3 regions of the Streptomyces sp. NPDC029164 genome follow, and region 1 is predicted to be linked to each of the others. Evidence: riboswitches for the same ligand, from Rfam matches in the RefSeq annotation. Region 1 holds a riboswitch; each other region holds the start of a gene.
The links. A riboswitch is a leader RNA that binds a small molecule or an ion and turns the genes downstream of it on or off. The one in region 1 is predicted to bind cyclic di-AMP.
Positions count from the first base shown of each region.

Region 2: linked by a shared signal. The riboswitch ahead of ACZ4VT_RS28530 (LysM peptidoglycan-binding domain-containing M23 family metallopeptidase) and the one ahead of ACZ4VT_RS19005 (transglycosylase family protein) in region 1 are both predicted to bind cyclic di-AMP.
Region 3: linked by a shared signal. The riboswitch ahead of ACZ4VT_RS10265 (M23 family metallopeptidase) and the one ahead of ACZ4VT_RS19005 (transglycosylase family protein) in region 1 are both predicted to bind cyclic di-AMP.

Region 1 is NZ_JBVHWW010000018.1:89,378-96,705, forward strand. It holds gene ACZ4VT_RS18995 (cytochrome P450 family protein) at 1-944, shown strand, start outside; gene ACZ4VT_RS19000 (transglycosylase family protein) at 1,014-2,054, shown strand; cyclic di-AMP (ydaO/yuaA leader) riboswitch at 2,331-2,503, shown strand; gene ACZ4VT_RS19005 (transglycosylase family protein) at 2,507-3,208, shown strand; gene eno (phosphopyruvate hydratase) at 3,483-4,769, shown strand; gene ACZ4VT_RS19015 (FtsB family cell division protein) at 4,870-5,358, shown strand; gene ACZ4VT_RS19020 (DUF501 domain-containing protein) at 5,406-5,945, shown strand; gene ACZ4VT_RS19025 (Ppx/GppA phosphatase family protein) at 5,942-6,883, shown strand; gene ACZ4VT_RS19030 (NAD(P)/FAD-dependent oxidoreductase) at 7,274-7,328, shown strand, end outside.
Region 2 is NZ_JBVHWW010000033.1:90,048-97,375, reverse strand. It holds gene ACZ4VT_RS28540 (MBL fold metallo-hydrolase) at 1-947, opposite strand, end outside; gene ACZ4VT_RS28535 (SGNH/GDSL hydrolase family protein) at 1,099-1,884, opposite strand; gene ACZ4VT_RS28530 (LysM peptidoglycan-binding domain-containing M23 family metallopeptidase) at 2,048-3,001, opposite strand; cyclic di-AMP (ydaO/yuaA leader) riboswitch at 3,005-3,191, opposite strand; gene ACZ4VT_RS28525 (tyrosine-protein phosphatase) at 3,507-4,298, shown strand; gene ACZ4VT_RS28520 (aspartate aminotransferase family protein) at 4,317-5,735, opposite strand; gene hpnH (adenosyl-hopene transferase HpnH) at 5,732-6,763, opposite strand; gene ACZ4VT_RS28510 (phosphorylase family protein) at 6,769-7,328, opposite strand, start outside.
Region 3 is NZ_JBVHWW010000008.1:86,874-94,201, forward strand. It holds gene ACZ4VT_RS10260 (M16 family metallopeptidase) at 1-549, shown strand, start outside; cyclic di-AMP (ydaO/yuaA leader) riboswitch at 767-925, shown strand; gene ACZ4VT_RS10265 (M23 family metallopeptidase) at 939-1,739, shown strand; gene ACZ4VT_RS10270 (GntR family transcriptional regulator) at 1,924-2,601, shown strand; gene ACZ4VT_RS10275 (HPr family phosphocarrier protein) at 2,878-3,159, opposite strand; gene ACZ4VT_RS10280 (bifunctional acetate--CoA ligase family protein/GNAT family N-acetyltransferase) at 3,344-6,139, shown strand; gene ACZ4VT_RS10285 (DUF5998 family protein) at 6,190-6,792, shown strand; gene ACZ4VT_RS10290 (alkaline phosphatase family protein) at 6,792-7,328, shown strand, end outside.

The DNA of each region.
Region 1 (7,328 bases):
CCCCGCGCCGGGTCGCCGAGTTCACCCCGCGGGTGCAGGCGCTCACCGACCACCTGATCGACGCCTTCGCGGCGAAGGGGGAGGCGGACCTCATCCACGAGTTCGCCTTCCCGCTCCCCATCTACGCCATCTGCGAGATGCTCGGAGTACCGCGCGAGGACCAGGACGACTTCCGCGACTGGGCCGGGATGATGATCCGCCACGGCGGCGGCCCGCGCGGCGGCGTCGCCCGCTCGGTGAAGCAGATGCGGACCTATCTCGGCGAACTCATCCATCGCAAAAGGGATGATCTGGGCAATGACCTCATCTCGGATCTGATCCGGGCGAGCGACCACGGCGACCACCTCAGTGAGGCCGAGGCCACCGCCATGGCCTTCATCCTGCTCTTCGCCGGGTTCGAGACGACCGTGAACCTCATCGGCAACGGGGTCCACTCCCTCTTCATGAACCCCGGCCAGCGCGAGCGCCTCCAGCGCTCCCTCGCCGCCGGCGAGACCGGTCTGCTGGCCACCGGGGTCGAGGAACTCCTGCGCTACGACGGCCCCGTGGAGCTGGCGACGTGGCGGTTCGCCACCGAGCCGCTGACCCTCGGCGGGCAGCGGATCGAGGCCGGGGACCCGGTCCTGGTCGTCCTCGCGGCCGCCGACCGCGATCCCGAGCGGTTCGCGGAACCGGATACCCTCGACCTCTCCCGGACCGACAACCAGCACCTCGGGTACGGGCACGGCATCCACTACTGCCTGGGCGCCCCGCTCGCACGGCTCGAAGGGCAGACGGCGCTCGCGACCCTGCTGACGCGCCTGCCCGATCTGGAACTGGCTGTTCCGCCCCAAGACCTGCGCTGGCGCGGGGGGTTGATCATGCGAGGGCTACGTACTCTTCCCGTCCGGTTCGCGGCTCAAAACACTTGTGTGGCTTCTGATGAAAAGTCAGATCCCGCTTGAACTTGTGACAATCGTTCGAAGGCCGCTAGGTTCTGCCGTTACCCCGCTGTTATGCGAAAGGTGCACCTCATGCGTTCCGGGAACGGCCGCCACAGACGCCCCCGCCAGGTCCCCGCGCTGGTAGTCACAGCCGGAGTCACTGGCTCCGCGCTGGCTCTGCCGCTGCTAGCCGCCACCAATGCCACCGCTGCCGACACCGCGACCTGGGACAAGGTCGCCGAGTGCGAGAGCGGCGGCTCCTGGAGTGCCAACTCCGGCACCGGCGCGTACGGCGGGCTGCAGTTCACCCAGGAGGAGTGGCAGGGCGCCGGCGGACTCGACTTCGCCGAGCGCGCCGACCTCGCGAGCCGGTCCCAGCAGATCGCCGTGGCCGAGCGAGTGCTGGCCTCGCAGGGACCGCAAGCGTGGCCGCTGTGCGCCACCTCGGCGGGACTGGAGCAGCAGGGCCCCGCCGCCAAGGTGGATCCCGGTCTGCCCGGCACCTCCGGCCCGATCGCCCCCTCGCCCTCCCGCCCGGACGACGCGGTCCCGTCCACCACCGGCGGCGAGCCGGCCAAGGACTTCGGCGCCCCGACCCACGCGGCCCCCAGCCCGACAGGCAGCCCCTTCCTGATCCCCGACGCGCCGTCCGTCGGACTCCCCGTCATGCCGGCGCCGGACGCCCCGACGGCGCCTCCCGTCGACCCGTCGCAGCCGGCGGTCCCGGGCACCCCGGGCACCACGCCGCTGCCGCCCGTCGACCCGACGGCTCCGACCCTCCCGGTGGACCCCTCGGCGCCCACGACCCCGCCCACCACCACCCCGGGTGCGACCCCGGCGGACCCGGCCGCCCCGACCGCCCCGGCGACCCCGGGCGCCACTCCGGAAGGCGCTCCGGCCGAGGGCAGCGGCAAGCACCGCGGCGCTCCCGCGCCCGAGGCCCCCGTCCCGTCTGACGCCGCGTCGGCCCCCACGTACACGGTCCAGGAGGGCGACAGCCTGGCGACCATCGCGGTTGCCAAGGGAGTCAAGGGCGGCTGGAACGGCCTCTACGAGGCCAACGAGCAGGTCATCGGCGAGGATGCCAACCTGATCAAGCCCGGACAGAACCTGGATCTAACCATGCAATAAGGACACTTCAGGCGCCCGGAAAGAACTGATTGTCGGTTATCTGTAAGTGAGACATGTGTCTCTTCCGGTCAACTGGCGTGTCCCGCCCCGGGGCTTCCGCAAACCCCGTCCTCACCTGCGCAAACGCCCCTGCGGAGAGCGCAAGTAGGGCCCCTCTCTCCCCGATGTTCCTCGTTGAACATCGGGGAGAGACCTGTCTACCTTCTGATTCGCCCGCCACCGCGGGCTCCTTCGACCGCATCGCCGAATCCTGCCGGCGGACGGGGGGAACAGTCGTCGCGTCAAGCGCCGAAGGCAGGAGCGGGGGAACCAAGGTAGGCGCCGGGAGCGGCCGTTGAGAGACGGTCACGCCACCGGCTAGGGGTTAAGACGTGCGCTAGGTCGCACGGCCGGGCAACTCACTCGCCCGAACCCGACAGCTCACCTCGTAGGCGTCGGTGAGGAGAAACTCCATGCTGCTTTCCGGCAAGGGCAAGCACCGTCGCACCTCCAAGGCCGTCCGCATCGTCACGCTCGCCGGTGTCGCCGGTGTGGCCGTCGCCGCCCCCCTGATGGCCGCGGGCACCGCCAGCGCCGCCACCGCGTCCGAGTGGGACAAGGTCGCGCAGTGCGAGTCCGGCGGCAACTGGTCCATCAACACGGGCAACGGCTACTACGGCGGACTGCAGTTCTCGTCCTCGACGTGGGCCGCGTACGGCGGCAAGTCGTACGCCGCGCAGGCCAACCAGGCCTCGAAGTCCCAGCAGATAGCCGTCGCCGAGAAGGTCCTCAAGGGCCAGGGTAAGGGCGCCTGGCCGCACTGCGGCAAGGGTCTGTCGAACTCCTCCTACGCCGGTGGCGGCACGGAGACCTCGACGCAGAACAAGCCGAAGGCCGACTCGAAGAAGACCGAGACGAAGGCCACCCCGAAGGCCACGCCGAAGAAGGAGACCAAGCGCTCCGAGGCCCCGACCACCCGTTCCGAGCGCCCGGCGGCCCCCGAGGCCCCGAAGACCGGCAACGGCTCGTACGAGGTCAAGCCCGGCGACACCCTGGGCACCATCGCCGAGGTCAACGGCGTCAAGGGCGGCTGGGAGAAGCTCTTCGAGCTGAACAAGGACATAGTCTCGGACGCCGACCTGATCTTCCCGGGTCAGAAGCTGAAGCTCAGCTGAACACTGCGGCAATAGCCGCAAGAGCGTACGCAACGCACAGCATTCCCCCCGCCCGGCGCGTCTCCCCCCACGCGCCGGGCGGCGGCGTGCGTACCGGACAACGGGCGACGAACCGGAGACCTATGTCCCGGAAGAGGGGTATTCGGGCCCTTTTTCGTCCCAGGGGTCGGGCGGTCGGCCGGTCGAGTGCCCCGGGCCGGTTAGGCTCTAAGCGGCAAGGCCGTCCCACGGCCTGACATGCCACCGCACACCCAGCGTCACATCCCAGAAGGAGATGCTCGTGCCGTCCATCGACGTCGTCGTAGCCCGGGAAATCCTGGACTCCCGAGGCAACCCCACGGTCGAGGTCGAGGTGGGCCTCGACGATGGCAGCACCGGCCGTGCTGCAGTCCCGTCCGGCGCCTCCACCGGTGCATTCGAGGCCATCGAGCTCCGTGACGGTGACCCCGACCGTTACTTCGGCAAGGGTGTCGAGAAGGCCGTCCTCGCCGTCATCGAGCAGATCGGCCCGGAGCTCGTCGGCTACGACGCCACCGAGCAGCGCCTGATCGACCAGGCCATGTTCGACCTGGATGCCACCGACAACAAGGGCTCCCTCGGCGCCAACGCCATCCTCGGCGTCTCCCTCGCCGTCGCGCACGCCGCGTCCGAGGCCTCGGACCTGCCGCTCTTCCGTTACCTCGGCGGTCCGAACGCGCACCTGCTGCCCGTTCCGATGATGAACATCCTCAACGGTGGGTCGCACGCCGACTCCAACGTGGACATCCAGGAGTTCATGATCGCCCCGATCGGCGCGGAGTCCTTCTCCGAGGCGCTGCGTTGGGGCGCGGAGGTCTACCACACCCTCAAGAAGGTCCTGCACACCAAGGGCCTCTCCACCGGTCTGGGCGACGAGGGCGGCTTCGCGCCGAACCTGGAGTCCAACCGCGCCGCGCTCGACCTCATCGTCGAGGCCATCAAGCAGGCCGGCTACACCCCGGGCAAGGACATCGCGCTCGCGCTCGACGTCGCCGCGTCCGAGTTCTACAAGGACGGCAAGTACGAGTTCGAGGGCCAGTCCCGCTCGGCCGCCGAGATGACCGAGTACTACGAGGAGCTCGTCTCCGCGTACCCGATGGTCTCCATCGAGGACCCGCTGTACGAGGACGACTGGGCCGGCTGGAAGACCCTCACCGACAAGCTGGGCTCCAAGGTCCAGATCGTCGGCGACGACCTCTTCGTCACCAACCCGGAGCGTCTGGCCCGCGGTATCGAGGAGGGCTCCGCGAACGCCCTGCTCGTGAAGGTGAACCAGATCGGTTCGCTGACCGAGACCCTGGACGCCGTCGAGATGGCCCAGCGCAACGGCTTCAAGTGCATGATGTCCCACCGTTCCGGTGAGACCGAGGACGTCACCATCGCCGACCTCGCCGTCGCCGTGAACTGCGGTCAGATCAAGACCGGCGCCCCGGCCCGCTCGGACCGCGTCGCCAAGTACAACCAGCTGCTGCGCATCGAGGAGATCCTCGACGACGCCGCGGTGTACGCGGGCCGCAGCGCCTTCCCGCGCTTCAAGGGCTAATCACCCCCCTGAGGGGCTGGCCTCCGTACGTCCCCGCACTCGGTCCCGTACCGTGTGCGGGGACGTATTTGCGTAGTGCGTACACAGGGGAGGCGGACCAATGGCCGGGAACCGGGATCGGTTCTCCACCTTCTCCACCGCGACCAGGCTCAAGCAGCTCGGTGAGCGGACCGCCGCCCACGTCTACCGCTCGCAGTCGCGCCGGCAGGTCCGCCGCAGCCGGCTCACCGGCCGGGCCGCGCTCCTCGTGCTCGTCCTCTGTACCCTGGTCGTCGCCCTCGCGTATCCGATGCGCCAGTACGTCTCCCAGCGCTCGGAGATCGCGGAGCAGCGGCGGGCCGCCGCCACCGCGCGGGAGCGCCTGGAGCGGCTGCGCGACGAAAAGGCCCGCTGGCAGGACGACGCCTACGCCGAGCAGCAGGCACGCAGGCACCTGCACTTCCTGCGCCCGGGGGAGATCGGCTACATCATGAGCGACCCCGGGGCCCAGCCCCCGGAACCGCACCGGACCGGCCAGGCCGGCTCGGACCGCCCCTGGTACTCGAACGTCTGGGACGGCGTCGACAAGGCCGACCGCCCCGGCGACTGAACCAGTTCCATCCGTCATAGAACCGAACGAAGAGACTTCCTCCAGGCATGCAGACGCCCCCGCCCCAGACCGACCGGACCGAGCCGACCGACGCGGACATCGAGGCGTTCGAGCAGCAGCTCGGCCGCCCGCCGCGCGGGCTGCGCGCCATCGCGCACCGCTGCCCCTGCGGGCAGCCGGACGTGGTGGAGACCGCCCCTCGGCTCCCCGACGGCACCCCCTTCCCCACGCTGTACTACCTGACGTGCCCGCGCGCGGCCTCCGCGATCGGCACGCTGGAGGCCAACGGCGTGATGAAGGAGATGCAGGCCCGGCTCGCCGAGGACCCGGAGCTCGCCGCCGCCTACCAGGCCGCGCACGAGGACTACATCCGGCGCCGCGACGCCATCGAGGTGCTCCAGGGGTTCCCGAGCGCCGGCGGGATGCCGGACCGGGTCAAGTGCCTGCACGTGCTGGTCGGTCACTCCCTGGCCGCGGGCCCGGGCGTGAACCCGTTCGGTGACGAGGCCCTGGCGATGCTGCCCGAGTGGTGGGCCAAGGGCGCCTGCGTCACCCCGTGCGCGGAGAAGAAGGAGTCGGACGCGTGAGCCGGGTCGCCGGCATCGACTGCGGTACGAACTCCATCCGGCTCCTCGTCGCGGACTGTGACCCGGACACCGGCGAGCTGGTCGAGCTGGACCGGCGGATGACCATCGTCCGCCTCGGCCAGGGCGTGGACCGGACCGGGCGCCTCGCCCCGGAGGCGTTGGAGCGCACCTTCGCCGCCTGCCGCGAATACGCCGCGGTCATCAAGGAGCTCGGAGCGGAGAAGGTGCGCTTCGTGGCCACCTCCGCCTCCCGGGACGCCGAGAACCGCGACGAGTTCGTGCAGGGCGTCAAGGACATCCTGGGCGTGGAGCCCGAGGTGATCTCCGGCGACCAGGAGGCCGAGTTCTCCTTCACCGGCGCCACCAAGGAGCTCGTCGCCCACGAACACCTGGAACGGCCGTTCCTGGTGGTGGACATCGGCGGCGGTTCGACCGAGTTCGTGGTCGGCGAGGACCACGTGCGCGCCGCCCGCTCCGTGGACGTGGGCTGCGTCCGGATGACCGAGCGTCACCTCGCGGTGGACGGGGTCGTCACCGACCCGCCGTCCCCGGCGCAGATCGCCGCGATGCGGGCCGACATCGAGGCCGCCCTCGACCTGGCCGCCGAGAGCGTCCCGCTGGCCGAGGCGCGCACCCTGGTGGGCCTGGCCGGTTCGGTCACCACGGTGGCCGGGATCGTCCTCGGCCTGCCGGAGTACCTCTCCTCGGAGATCCACCACGCGCGGATCTCCTACGAGCAGGTCCGCGAGGTCAGCGAGCGGATGCTCACGGCGACCCACGCCGAGCGCGCGGCGATCCCCGTGATGCACCCGGGCCGGGTGGACGTGATCGGGGCCGGCGTGCTGGTGCTCCTGGCGATCATGGAGCGGATCGGCGCCACCGAGGTCATCGTGTCCGAGCACGACATCCTCGACGGAATCGCCTGGTCGATCGCCTGAACGACCTTCGAACGTGGGGTTGAGGGGTCTTCGGACCCGTGATCCACATGAAGTTCGTGAAGTTCTTCACAAGGAAAAGGGGCCTGGGGGGCCGACGGAAGGGCCGTTTGGGCCCCTCCAGAGGTCCTCGGGCCCTTTTCTGCGTGTGTTCGTGCGATCGGCGGACGCCGCGGGTTCCGCGTCAGAGGTATGGACGAACCCCTGTGGTCCAGTCCGGTCAAGGCCTTGGAGGCCAGTTCAGGACGGGTGAACAACGACTCCCGTTACACGGTGGTTCCCGTTGCGCGCCATGACGTCCGTCACGTGGGCGGCGGAGTGTAGCAGAGGCCCCCCGACTGCTTGTGAAGGGGCTCACGAGCGGCACCCCTTTGGGTGCTGGATACTCGTTCCATGAGCACCACGGAGCGTCCCAGGATCCTCGTTGTAGGAGGTGGGTACGTAGGCC
Region 2 (7,328 bases), on a different contig from region 1:
AAGGTGCCCCAGTGGATCGGCAGCATCGTGCCGTGCGGGGCGCCGCCCTGGAGGTCGAGGTGGGCCCGCATGCCCTCCTCGGGGGTCATGTGGATGTCGGGCCAGTACTCCGAGTACGCCCCGATCTGGATCATCGTGGCGTCGAAGCGCCCGTGCGCGGCGCCGATCTCCTTGAAGCCGGGGAAGTAGCCGGTGTCCCCGCTGTGGTAGATCCGGTGCTCGTCGCCCGCGACGACCCAGGAGGCCCACAGGGTGTGCTGCTGATTGCGCAGACCGCGGCCGCAGAAGTGCCGGGCGGGGGTGGCCGTCAGGGAGAGCCCGGCGATCTTGGTGGTCTCGTTCCAGTCCAGCTCGCGCAGCCGGTCGGCCGGTACGCCCCAGCGCTCCAGGTGCGCGCCGACGCCGAGCGGGACGGCGAAGACCGTGTCCGTGCCGGCCAGGGCCTTGATGGTGGGCAGGTCGAGGTGGTCGTAGTGGTCGTGGGAGATGACCACGACGTCGACGTCGCCCAGCGAGGCCAGCGGGACCGGCACCGGGTGCAGCCGCTTGGGGCCGGCGAAGGGGAAGGGGGAGCAGCGCTCGCCCCACACCGGGTCGAACAGCACCCGGCGGCCGTCGATCTCCGCGAGCACGCTGGAGTGGCCCATCCACGTCAGCCGCAGACCGCTCGCCGGCGGCTTCGCCAGTTCCGCGAGGGTGGTCGGGTACACGGGAATCGGCGCGGCGGGACCGCGCCGCACCCGCTGCTCCCGGTGGAAGTAGATCTTGGCGAACTCCGCCATCGAGCCCGAGGGTCTGTTCCGGGCACCCACCGGGTTCTGGAAGACGCCGTCGGCGAAGTTCGGCGAGCGGCGGATGCGCTCCAGCCGGGCACCGGACGGGTCCGCGCCGAAGGCTTCGGGCCGCAGGGCACGCAGCCGGGGACGCAGGGGACGGGAGCCGGTCAAAGCGCCTCCAGGGAGGATGGAGTAAGGGGTGGTCGTCTCTCTACGACCATCCCAACGCACACCGGCCCCGAAGGATTCCGCTTACCGCCCCCGTCCGGGGCCGCGCCCCACCGGCCCTGCCCCGTCCCCGTCCGCGCCCGGGTGCGCACGGCTACAGCGGCAGCAGGTCGGGCCGCTTCGCCTCCACGTGGTCCCCCGAGGACTCCCCGCGCAGCCGCCGGCCGATCCACGGCACGAGGTGGTCGCGCGCCCACTGGATGTTGTCGCGGGTCACGTCCACGGAGCCGCGCGGCCGCTGCGGCGGCCACGGCTGGTCGGGGTCGGTCGGCACGTCCAGCCCGAGCACCTGCGCCGCGCGCAGCGCGACCCGCGTGTGCCCCTCGGGCGAGAGGTGCAGCCGGTCCGTGTCCCACGCCCGCCGGTCCTGTACGGACTTCAGCGACCAGAGGTCGAGCACCGGGCAGTCGTAGCGGTCGGCGATGGCGCGCACGTGCGCGCTGTACGTCGCCACCTTCCCCCGGAGGTGCTTGAGGACCGGTACGCCCCGGGTGTCGAAGCCTGTCGTGATCATGACCTGGCCGACCGCGCCGGCGAGGTCGGCCACGGCCGCCTCGAACCGCTCCGCCACGTCGTCCGGGTCGCTGCCGGGCCGGATGATGTCGTTGCCGCCCGCGCAGAAGCTGACCAGGTCGGGTGCCAGGGCCTTGGCCCTGGGAAGCTGGTCGGCCACGATCTGGTCGAGGAGCTTTCCGCGCACCGCCAGATTCGCATAACGGAAGTCGTGCTCGTCGCGCTGATCGGCCAGGAGTACGGCGAGCCGGTCCGCCCAGCCGAGATGCGAATCCCCGGGTCCCGGGTCCCCCACGCCTTCGGTGAAGCTGTCCCCGATCGCCGCGTACGAGCCGATGGTCTTGAGTTTCGTCGTCGTCGCTGCCACGAGAACCCATCCTTCACTCCCGTAACCAACCTACGCCAACGTAATGAGGGGTTGACGGACCGTGATCTGTACCACGTGGGGGATAAGGAATAAGTACACGTGAGGCCGGGACCCCCCTCGGGTCCCGGCCTCATGTGTGTTCCCGCTCCGACGGCGGGTGCCGTCAGATGCTCACGCCCTTCGAGCGGAGGTAGGCCAGCGGGTCGATGTCGGAGCCGTACGAGGAGCCCGTACGGATCTCGAAGTGGAGGTGCGGGCCCGTGGAGTTGCCCGTGGAGCCGGAGAGGCCGAGGGTCTGCCCGGCGGTGACGCTCTGGCCGGAGGAGACGGACAGCTGGGACAGGTGGGCGTACTGGGAGTACTTGCCGTCCGCGTGCCGGATGACGACCTCGTTGCCGTACGAGCCGCTCCAGCCGGCGGACACCACGGTGCCCGCGCCGACGGCCCTGACGGTGGTGCCGGAGCTCGCGATGAAGTCCACGCCGGTGTGGTAGCCGGAGGACCACATGCTGCCCGCGACCTTGTACTGGGTGGAGACGCCGGTGTTGCCGAGCGGGGAGACGAAGCCGGAGGCCGACTTCTGCGCGGCGGGCGCCCCGGCCTCGGAGTCCTGCTGCGCGGGGGCGGCCTTCGCGGCCGGCTTCGGTGCCGCCTTCGGTGCCGCCTTCGGCGCCGCCTCGGGGGCGGCCTCGGGGGCGGGGGCGGGGGCGGCGTCCACCGGGTCCGCCTCGCCCACGCCGCCGAGGTGCAGCTTCAGGCCGGGGTGGATCAGCGACGGGTTGGCCCCGACCGCCTCGCGGTTGTCGGCGTACAGCTGCTCCCAGCCGCCGGAGAGGTGGCGCTCGGCGGCGATCTTGGAGAGGTAGTCGCCCGGCACGACCGTGTAGACGCTCGGGGCGGCCTGCACGGCGGCGACGGGCGCGGCCTGCAGCGCGGCGGGGACCTGCGGGGCCACGGCGGGGGCCACCGCGGTCGCCGCGGCCGGGGCGCCGGCCGCCTGGGCGCCCGCGGCGCCCATCAGCGGCAGCGCGAGGGCCGCGCCACCGGTGCCTGCGACGGCGAAACCGCGCGATATCGACAGGGACTTGGGACGGCGGTGCTTGCCCTTTGCAGGCATGGCGAACTTCCTCTCCGGCGCCTGCGAGGTGAGCTGTCGGGTTCGGACTGGAGATGTCCGGCCGTACATGTACGGGACATGTACGTCTTCACCCCGAGCCGTCCCGGCGAAAAGATCTCCGAAAAGATCTCCGGGACAGCGGCTTACCTGGTTCCCCCGCTCCTGCCGCGCGAATAGTCGGGTGCGGTTTCCGGGCGGCGGCAGGATTCGGCGATCCACCCGGATCGATCGCGAAGGTAAACCCTTGCGACGGCGGGGAACAAGCCGCGAATTTCCTGACGGAATCACAGGATTGAGGAATCGGCGGAATTCTGGTCACCCTGCGTCCATTACCCGCCGTCAACAACCGCTCTGACGGGGCCATTCGGCATTCGCGATCAGGCACTCACGGTCACCGTATGATCTGGCTCACGGGGACGTGCCCGATCTCGCCTCCGGATATGGCAAGTTGGCGCCAAACAGCTCAATTCGGACAGAAGTCTCACCATGAAGCGGAGGAGTTCCCGTGACCCAGCAGATACAGGAGCCGGAGCTGACCGGAGTGCGCAATTTCCGTGATGTGGGCGGATTGCCGACTTCTGATGGCCGAAGGGTCAAGGCGGGACGACTGTTCCGAAGCGGACATCTCGCGCATGCCACCGAAACCGATGCAGAGTTCCTCGCCTCGCTCGGCCTCCACACCGTCTTCGACTTCCGCAACGGCGCCGACCACGCGCTGGAGGGGCCGGACGTGGAACTGCCCGGGGTACGGAACGTGAACATCCCGCTCTCCGATCCGGCCGACGGCCGGGAGTTCTGGCGGCTGGTGCGCGAGGGCGACCTCGCCCAGCTGCGCACGATCCTGGGCGACGGCAAGGCCGCGGCCCGGATGACGCACTCGTACCGCAGGATCATCGAGCAGCGCACCGCCGAGCACAGCCGGGTCGTGCACGCGCTCGCCGAGGACAGCGTCCCGGCCCTCCTGCACTGCGCGGCCGGCAAGGACCGGGCCGGCCTGTCGATCGCCGTCACCCTGCTCGCGCTGGGCGTCGGGCGCGAGGCGATCGTGGCGGACTACCTGGAGTCGAACGCCCCGCACCGCCGTTACCGGGTGCGCCGCAGCAGCGCGTCCGACGAGGCCCGCTCCCCCGAGGTGATGGAGCTGCTGGCACCGCTCTTCGACGCCCGCGCCGAGTACCTGGTCGCCGCCTTCGAGACCATCGACGAGACCTGGGGCGGGGTGGACCCCTACCTGGCGGAGGGCCTCGGGCTGAAGCCCGAGACCCTCGGCCGACTGCGTGAGCGACTGCTGGAATAGGCCGCCCGGAGCGGGCCGTCAGCGCTGGGCGACGGCCTGCTTCACCAGCGTCCTGCCGAAGTCCCACATCAGCCCGGACCCGCCGTGCGCCTCGTCCATGACCGCGCGGAAGGCACCGACGAACCGGTCGACGTCCCGCTCGTCCACGACCAGTGGCGGAATGAGCTTGATGACCTCCAGGTGGTCCCCGGAGACCTGGGTGAGGATCCGGTGCTTCTGGAGCAGCGGCACCACGACCATCTGGGCGAAGAGCCCCTTGCGGGCCGCCTGCAGCATCGTCCACCGGCTGCGCAGCCCCAGCGAGGACGGCCGGCCGAACTCGATGCCGATCATCAGCCCGCGCCCGCGCACCTCGTGCAGCAGCTCGTACTCGTCCACCATCGCCGCGAGCCGCCCCCGCAGCAGGTCCCCCGTCGCCCGGGCGTGCGCGACGAGCTCCTCGTCCTCCATGACCGACAGCACCGCCAGCCCGGCCGCCATCGCCTGCGCGTTGGACCCGAAGCTCGCGGAGTGCACGAGCACCCGGTCCATGGACGAGTAGACCTTCTTGAAGATCCAGTCCTTGCCCAGGGTGGCGCCGACCGGCACGTAGCCGCCCGACAGCGCCTTGGCGACGCACACCAGGTCCGGCTCCACGCCCGGCTCGTGCTGGTAGGCGTAGAAGTCACCGGTCCGTCCGAGGCCGGTCTGCACCTCGTCCGCGATCAGCAGCGCCTTGTGCCGGTGCAGCAGTTCCTGCGCGGCGAGCAGGAACCCGGGCGGGGCCTCGAGAACCCCCTTGCCCTGGATCGGCTCCACGACGAAGGCCGCGACGTCGCCCTTGCGGAGCTCCCGCTCCAGGGCGCCCAGGTCTCCGAGGGCGATCTTCGTATCGGGAAGGAGGGGGGCGAAGCCGTCACGGAACCCGCCCTCTCCGTTCACCGACAAGGAGCCGGTGGTCAGCCCGTGGAAGGCGTGGTCGCAGTAGAGGACCCTGGGCCGCCCGGTGGCGTACCGGGCGAACTTCAGGGCCGTCTCCACCGCCTCCGTGCCGCTGTTGCCGAAGAAGACCCGGTCCAGGTGCGGGCTGTACGAGAGCAGCTTCTCGGCCAGCAGCCCGGGCAGCGGCTGGCAGTCGAAGCGGGTGAGGTCGGCGAGCTGCGCGTCCAGTACGTCGTGCAGGGCCCGGCGGACCACCGGGTGGTGGCGGCCCAGGCCCATGACCCCGAAGCCGGCCAGCATGTCGAGGTAGTCGTTCCCCTCGGCGTCCCAGAAGTGGGCGCCCTCGGCCCGCTCGTAGACCTTGTCGAAGCCGATGGTGTGGAGCATCCGGGGCAGTTGGTGGTTGAGGTGGCGGGCGTGCAGCTCGTACCGCTCCCCTGCGCGCGCGGCCAGCAGGGCGCCGAGGTCGAAGCCCTTGCCCCGGGCACCCGCCCCTTCCTCCGCCGGGGCGGTCATGCCGACGTGCCCCGGTTGCCGCCGATCGTCTCCCGGGCCGCCCGCAGGGATTCCTTGAGGGAGCCCATGGTGGCGAGGACGGCGGTGGGCTCGTAGCCGCAGTGCGCCATGCAGTTCGCGCAGCGCGGGTCCTTTCCGCGGCCGTACTTGCTCCAGTCGGTGTCGTTGATCAGCTCCCGGTACGTCGGCACGTAGCCGTCGCTCATCAGATAGCAGGGGCGCTGCCAGCCGAAGAGGGAGTAATTGGGAATGGCCCAGGCCGTGCAGGGGAAATCGGTTTTCCCTTCCAGGAAGTCCAGGAAGAGCGGCGAGTGATTGAGCCGCCAGCGCCGCCGGTTGCCGCCCGCGAAGGCCTTCCTGAAGAGTTCCCTCGTCTGTTCGACGCCGAGGAAGTGTTCCTGGTCGGGGGCCTTTTCGTAGGCGTAGGCCGGGGAGATCATCATCTCGTCGACCTGGAGGTCGTCATTGAGGTAGTTGAGCACCTCGATGATCGTCTGCGGGGTGTCCGTGTTGAAGAAGGTGGAGTTGGTGGTCACCCGGAACCCGCGCCTCTTCGCCTCCTTGATGGCCGCGACCGCCTCGTCGAAGACGCCTTCCTTGGCCACGGACTCGTCGTGGCGCTCGCGCAGGCCGTCGATGTGCACGGCGAAGGCGAAATAGGGGGAAGGGGTGAACTTCTCGATCTTCTTGCGCAGGAGCATCGCGTTGGTGCAGAGGAATACGTACTTCCGCCTCGCCACCAACTGCCGGACGATCTCGTGGATCTGCGGGTGCATCAAGGGCTCGCCCCCCGCGATGGACACCATCGGGGCGCCGGACTCCAGCACGGCGCCGACCGCCTGGGCGACCGGCATGCGCTGCTTGAGCACCCCGGCCGGGTGCTGGATCTTTCCGCACCCCTCACAGGCCAGGTTGCAGGCGTAGAGCGGCTCCAGCTCGACGATCAGCGGGAACTTCTCACGCTTGCGGAGCTTCTGTTCGAGAAGATAGGTCCCGACCCTGATGGACTGGCGCAGCGGCATGGCCATCTGGCTCACCTCCTGGGGAGCAGCAAAGAACGGTGCCATTCGTAAAACGCGGGCAGTACGGCACGCAGAACGCGGAAGGCCGATATTCCCCCGCGAACCGTGCCGATACGGACGAGCTCATGCTCCGGAGCGTCCACGATCACCCGGACGGCCGCAACCGGGCGGCCGCCTTCCGGGGAAGGGCCGCCACGGATGGCGGTCCACAGGGTGGCCGCGGACTCCATGTCGACCGCGATGGCGCCGGTGGCGCGCAGCCGCGCGCGCTCCTGGCCGCGGACGACGTGGTCGGATCCGGTCAGTGCGCCGGTGTGCACGGTCCGGCCCGGTGCGGCCCGGGCCAGTGCCTCGGCGAGCAGCGCGGTGCCGGTGCAGGTGACGGCCCCCTGCGGGCCCCGGGTCTCCTCGGCGACGACCAGGTCGCCGGGGTGCATGCCGGGCACCAGCCCGGCGCAGAACCCGGTGGCGAGGACGGCGGCCCGGTCCATCCCGGGGCCGTCCAGTGCCCGGGCGACGGCCCGCTCGGCCGCGCGCGGGCCCATCCCGGTGCGCAGCAGGGAGTAGCTCC
Region 3 (7,328 bases), on a different contig from region 1:
GTCTGGGCGGCCCAGGTGCTGGGCACGTACTGCCTGGGCGGCACCCTCACCTCGCGCCTGGACAAGGTGCTGCGCGAGGAGAAGGGGTACACCTACGGCGTGCGCGCCTTCGGCCAGGTGCTGCGCTCCACCGCGGACGGCAAGGGCGCCTCGATGCTGGCCATCAGCGGCTCGGTGGACACCCCGAACACCGGTCCGGCACTGGAGGACCTCTGGAAGGTGCTGCGCACCCTCGCGGAGGGCGGTCTGACCGACGCCGAACGCGATGTGGCCGTACAGAACTTGGTGGGCGTGGCCCCGCTGAAGTTCGAGACGGCGGCCTCGGTCGCCGGCACCCTCGCCGACCAGGTCGAGCAGGAGCTGCCGGACGACTACCAGGCGCAGTTGTACGCGCGGCTGGCCGAAACGGGCACGGTGGAGGCGACTTCGGCGGCCGTGAAGGCCTTCCCGGCGGACCGCCTGGTCACGGTCCTGGTGGGCGACGCGGCAGTGATCGAGGAGCCGGTGCGCGCCCTCGGGATCGGGGACGTCACGGTCGTCACCAACTGACCTGTCGGTGATGGCCGGCTGACGGCCGACCGACGGATCGCGCAGGGGCTCTGGCAAGCTTATCCGCCGGAGCCCCTTTTGTCCGTTTGGTGGCTAGGTTGCTTGTATGCGGTGTGGCGTACGCAACAAAAAGGCGCGTCTGTTTGGCGATTGACTGATGATCCGCCTAGCGTCGGCCGTGCTGTCCGTCAGTTGTGCCCGCCGCATCCGCGGCACCGGACAGCGATCGCCGAGTCCCCGTCAGGCGCGAGCCTGGGGAGCCGGGGACCCACATGTGTCCCTGGGGTGAATCGGACCCCCTCGCAAGAGGAGGCCCGTAGGAGACCTTCCTGCTCCGAACCCGTCAGCTAACCCGGTAGGCGAGAAGGAAGGAAAGGATCAAACCCTTCATGGCGTTTGGCAGTCGTCCCGCTGGTACCGGTAAGCACCGTGGCTCCAGCCGTCTGAGCAAGAAGACCGCCGGTTACGCCGGTATCGCCGCGATCGCCACCACGGGTGTCGTCGGCTCCCTCGCCGCCCCGGCCTTCGCCGCGGACAACCACAGCAGCTCCGCCCCCGAGAACGGGCTGGGCGCCGTGGTCGTCGCCGAGGACCTCGCGGGTGACATCGCCGACCAGGCCGATTCCCAGCAGCGCGCCGCCGAGCACGCCGCCGCCAAGGCGCAGGCGGAGGCCGAGGCCAAGCAGAAGGCCGCCGAGTCCAAGCGCCTCGCCGAGGCCAAGGCGAAGGCCGAGCGCGACGCCGCCGAGCGTGCGGCCCGCGAGGAGGAGCGCAAGCGCCTCAACACCTTCGTCGCCCCCGTCGACGGCTCGTACGTCAGCACGCAGTACCACGCGGGCGGCGGCATGTGGTCCTCCGGCAGCCACACCGGCATCGACTTCCACGCGGCTTCCGGCAGCTCGGTCCACGCGGTGGGCTTCGGCACCGTCGTCGAGGCCGGCTGGGGCGGCGCCTACGGCAACAACGTCGTCATCAAGCACAACGACGGCACCTACACCCAGTACGGGCACATGACCTCGCTGAACGTCTCCGTCGGCGAGCAGGTCACCCCCGGCCAGCAGATCGGCCTGTCGGGCTCCACCGGCAACTCCAGCGGCCCGCACCTGCACTTCGAGGCCCGCACGGGCTCGCAGTACGGCTCGGACATCGACCCGATCGCGTACCTGCGCTCGCACGGCGTCAGCCTCTGACTCCGTCCCGCACCTTTTCCGAAGGCCCCGGCTCCCCGAGCCGGGGCCTTCGTGTTGCGTCTCTGTGCAAATGTTTCGCATTTCCGGGCGCTCTCGGAAATTATCGTGTGTTGCAATAGAGTCGCAGCACGCGCATGCGTGCGTGCAATGACGCTGGCAGTCGGAAATAGGCGGAGGTCCGGTCTTGCGTATTCCTGCGCACGCGGTATGCACAGCAATCCGCGACGACATCGTCTCCGGGGTGTTCGAGCCGGGCAGCCGGCTGACCGAGGAGGTGCTGGCCCGCCGGTACGGGGTCTCGCGCGTCCCGGTCCGCGAGGCGCTGCGGACCCTGGAGTCCGAGGGCTTCGTGACGACGCGGCGCCACGCGGGGGCCTGTGTGGCCGAACCGACCGAGCAGGAGGCCGGGGACCTCCTGGAGGTACGGATGCTCCTGGAGCCCCTGGCGGCCGCCCGGGCCGCCCGGCGGCGCACCGAGGCGCACCTCAAGGTGCTGCGCGGGCTGGTCAGGCTGGGGCAGGAGCGGGCCAGGCGGGGCCAGGGGGAGGATCTGCGGTCCCTGGGCGGCTGGTTCCACGAGACGCTCGCCCAGGCCTCCGGCAGCCCCGGGCTGGTCGCGCTGCTCACGCAGATGCGGCACAAGGTGGCGTGGATGTACGTGGTGGAGGCGCCGGCGCGGCCGGTGGAGTCCTGGGCGGAGCACGGGGCGATCGTGGACGCGGTGGCGCGCGGGGACGCGGAGCGGGCGCGGGCGCTGACCGCGCTGCACGCCGACCGCGCGGCGGGGGCGCACCGGCTGCGGCTCCGTCCGGCGGTGAGTACTTCGCAACCTGCCGTAAACATGTCGAGCGGCCGGCATTAACAGGAGCCGTATACAAAGGGTGGCATCGCGTGAATTCGCCGTGCAGGGGTGGGGCGAATTTATGGCGTGAATTCGCCCTGCCGCTGTGCGGTGATTCCTGCGGGGCTGAATTCCGGTGCGCCGGTATTCGGGCGGGACTGTTTCCCCGCCGCGGGGCTCCGATTCCCGTGCGAACGACGAAGCCGCGGCTCCCGGAGGATGGGGGCCGCGGCTTCGCCGTGGGTGACGCATGTGGTGCGTGGTGCGCGTGGTGTGCGCGGGGTCGAACCCGAAGGGTCACACGGTCTCGGGGAGCTCCTCGAGACCCTCGGCGACCAGCTTCGCGAGGCGGTCCAGTGCGGCGTCCGCACCCTCGGCCTCGGAGGCGAGGACGATCTCCTCGCCGCCCTGGGCGCCCAGGCCCAGGACCGCCAGCATGGAGGCGGCGTTGACGGGGTCGCCGCCGGACTTCGCGATGGTCACCGGGACGCCGGAAGCGGTCGTCGCACGGACGAAGATCGAGGCGGGACGAGCGTGCAGGCCCTCGGCCCAGCCGACGTTGACGCGGCGCTCTGCCATGGTGATGCCCTTCAGGTTCTTACGGTTGTCTAGACCAGTCTCTCACGACGCCCGGAATGCTCCGACCGGCCTTCGGCACGGATCTGCCGCCGTTCGACCTTCCCCAGCTTGCACTTGTTTGTCCCGGGTTGCCTCATGCGCCGCGCGGGGGCTGCGCGGCCCCTCCCGGCCTTAAGGTGGCCCCATGACCATCGAGTCGGATCCCTCGTACCCGGCCCACTGGGAAGCCGATGTCGTCCTCCGTGACGGCGGCACCGCCCGGATCAGGCCCATCACCACCGAGGACGCGGGCCGGCTCGTCAGCTTCTACGAGCAGGTCTCCGACGAGTCGAAGTACTACCGGTTCTTCGCCCCCTACCCCCGGCTCTCCGACCGCGACGTGCGCCGCTTCACCCACCACGACTACGTGGACCGGGTCGGCCTCGCCGCGACCATCGGCGGGGAGTTCATCGGCACCGTCCGCTACGACCGCATCGGCCCCGACGGCCGGCCCGCCTCCGCACCCGCCGACGAGGCCGAGGTCGCCTTCCTCGTCCAGGACGCCCACCAGGGCCGCGGAGTCGCCTCAGCCCTCCTCGAACACATCGGAGCGGTGGCCCGGGAGCGCGGCATCCGCCGGTTCGCCGCCGAGGTGCTGCCCGCCAACACCAAGATGATCAAGGTGTTCACGGACGTCGGCTACCAGCAGAAGCGCAGCTTCGAGGACGGCTCCGTCCACCTCACCCTCGACCTCGAACCCACCGCCGAGTCCCTCGCCGTGCAGCGCGCCCGCGAACAGCGCGCCGAGGCCCGCTCGGCGCAGCGGCTGCTGGCCCCCGGCTCGGTCGCCGTCATCGGGGTCAGCCGCTCCGGCGCCGGCGTGGGCGCGGCCGCGCTCCGCAACCTGCGCGACAGCGGCTTCCACGGCCACCTCTACGCCGTCAACGAGGCCGTCACGCGCGATCTGCTCGACGGCGTACGGGCCTACCGCACCGTCGGGGCCATCGAGGCCCCCGTCGACCTCGCCGTGATCGCCGTACCCGCCGAGCGGGTTCCCGACGCCGTGGCCGCCTGCGGCGAGCACGGGGTGCAGGGGCTCGTCGTCCTGTCCGCCGGATACGGGGAGAGCGGCCCCGACGGACTCGCCCGCCAGCGCGAACTCGTGCGGCAGGTGCGCTCGTACGGGATGCGGCTGATCGGACCGAACGCCTACGGGGTGATCAACACCGCGCCCGAGGTGGAGCTCAACGCCTCGCTGACGCCCGCGCCCATGCCGATGCGGGGCCGGATCGGCCTCTTCACGCAGTCCGGGGCGATCGGCATCGCCCTGCTCTCCGCGCTGCTGCGGCGCGGCGAGGGCCTGTCCTCCTTCGTCTCCGCGGGGAACCGGGCCGACGTCTCCGGCAACGACATCCTCCAGTACTGGTACGACGACGAGGCCACCGACGTCGCCCTCCTGTACCTCGAAACCCTGGGCAACCCGAGGAAGTTCACCCGCCTCGCCCGCCGGACGGCCGCGGTCAAGCCGGTGGTCGTCGCCAAGGGCGGCCGCCACACCCCGGCCGGACACGTCGTCCCCGACACCAGGCTGCCGGAGGCGACCGTGTCCGCCCTGCTGCGGCAGGCCGGCGTCATCCGGGTCGACACGGTCACGGAGCTGGTGGACGTCGGCCTCCTGCTGGCCGCGCAGCCGCTGCCCGCCGGGCCGCGGGTCGCCATCCTCGGGAACTCCGAGTCCCTCGGGGTGCTGACCTACGACGCCTGCCTGGCCCAGGGACTGCGGCCGTTGCCGCCGCTGGACCTGACGACGGCCGCCGCGCCGGAGGACTTCCGGGCCGCCCTGGCCGCCGCCCTCGCCTCCGACGACTGCGACGCGGTCGTGGTCACGGCCATTCCCTGGGTGAGCGAGCACGCCCTGGCCGACGACCTGGCCGACGCGCTGCGGGAGGCCGTGGCCGAGGTCCCGGGCAAGCCCGTGGCGGTGGTGCACGTGGAGCTCGGCGCGCTCGTCGAAGCCCTGTCCGCCACACGGGGCCTGCCCCACCCGGCGCCGCCCGGGAACGGGGACTCCGCCCCGGACCCCGCCCCCCAAGAGCCGGCGCGGCCGGTTCCGGCCCGCCCGGCGTCCGAGGACCGGATCCCCAGCTATCCCGCCGCCGAGCGGGCCGTGCGGGCCCTCGCCGAAGCCGTCCGGTACGGGCAGTGGCGCCGCGGCCTCGCCGAGGGCGGGTACGTCCCCGAGTTCGAGGACGTGGACGAGGCCGGGGCGGCGGCCCAGCTGGCCGGGCTGCTGGCCGCCGTCGACGACGGAGCCGTGCTGACCCTGGCGGAGTGGGACGCCCGCGAGCTGCTCGCCCGGTACGGGATCACCGTCCGCTCCGCCCTGCCCGCGCCCAGCGCCGACGCGGCGGTCCGGGCCGCCGCGATCCTGGGCTACCCGGTGGCCCTCAAGACCACCGCCCCGCACCTGCGCCACCGCGCCGACCTGGGCGGCGTACGGCTCGACCTCGCGAACGAGGCCGGGCTGCGGCGCTCGTACGAGGAGCTCACCGACCTGCTGGGCAAGCCGGCCGAGCTCCAGCCGGTGGTCCAGGCCATGGTGCCGCGGGGGGTCGACACCGTCGTCCGCTCCGTCATCGACCCGGCCGCGGGAGCCGTCCTCTCCTTCGGACTCGCCGGCGTCGCCTCCGAGCTGCTCGGCGACACCGCCCACCGGCTGGTTCCGGCCACCGACCGGGACGCCGCCGGACTGATCCGTTCCATCCGGGCCGCACCCCTCCTCTTCGGCTGGCGCGGCAGCGACCCCGTGGACACCGCCGCCCTGGAGGAACTGCTCCTGCGGCTGTCGCGCCTGGTGGACGACCACCCCGAGGTGATCGGGGTCTCCCTGGAGCCCGTCGTGGTCGCGGCCGAGGGCCTCTCCGTCCTCAGCGCCACCGTCCGCGTCGCGCACCCGCCCGCCCGCGGCGATCTCGGCCCGCGCACCCTCCCCAGTTACTGAGCGAGTACGACGCGGCCTGGGGGCCCCGTACGGGCCTTAGGATGGACCTCATGGCGAAATCCGGTACGACGACCCAGGGGCTGCGCACGGCGATCGAGCGCAGCGGCTACTACCCGGCCCTCGTGGCCGAGGCCGTGGAGGCCGCGGTGGGCGGCGAGCCGATCTCGTCATACCTGGTCCACCAGGAGACGACCTTCGACTCCAACGAGGTGCGCCGCCACGTCACCGTGCTGGTCCTCACCGGCAACCGGTTCATCGTCAGCCACACCGACGAGCAGGCCGCCGACGCCGGGTCCCCGTCCCCGTACGCGACCACCTCCACCGAGTCGGTCAAGCTGTCCAGCATCTCCTCCGTGGTGCTGAGCCGTGTCGTCGCCAACCCGGAGTCCTACACCCCGGGCACGCTGCCCCGCGAGGTCGTCCTGACCATCGGCTGGGGCGCGGTCTCGCGGATCGACCTGGAGCCGGCCGCCTGCGGCGACCCGAACTGCGACTCCGACCACGGCTACACCGGCAACTCCACCGCCGACGACCTCAGCCTGCGGGTCAGCGAGGCCGGTGACGGCCCCGAGGCGGTGCGCCAGACCCTGGTCTTCGCCCAGGCACTCTCCGAGGCCACGGCGGCGACGTCCACCTCCACCCCCGCCCGCTGATGGCGTACTCCGCCGCGCAGGACTGGCCCGAGCCGGAGCTGCTGGACCTGGCCGGTGCCCCGGTCCCGGAGTACGGCACCGGGTCCCTCGCCGACCTGCTGCCCACGCTCGTGGCCGGCCAGGGCGTCCCCGGTTTCACCGCCGCCATCTCCGAGCTGACCCCGGCCGACCGGAACTGTGTGTTCCTGGTCGACGGCATGGGCTGGGAGCAGATCAAGGCCCACCCGGACGAGGCCCCGTACCTCACCGCCCTCCTCGGCAGCTCGCGCGGCGGCACCGGCCGCCCGATCACCGCGGGCTTCCCGGCGACCACCGCCACCTCGCTGGCCTCCGTCGGTACCGGCCTGCCGCCCGCCCGGCACGGCCTGCCCGGCTACGCCGTGCGCAACCCCGCCACCGGCGAGCTGATGAACCAGCTCCGCTGGCACCCGTGGACCTCGCCCAAGCCCTGGCAGCCGTACCCGACGGTCTTCCAGCTGGCCGACAAGGCCGGTGTGGCGACCGCCCAGGTGTCCTCGCCCACCTTCCAGACCACC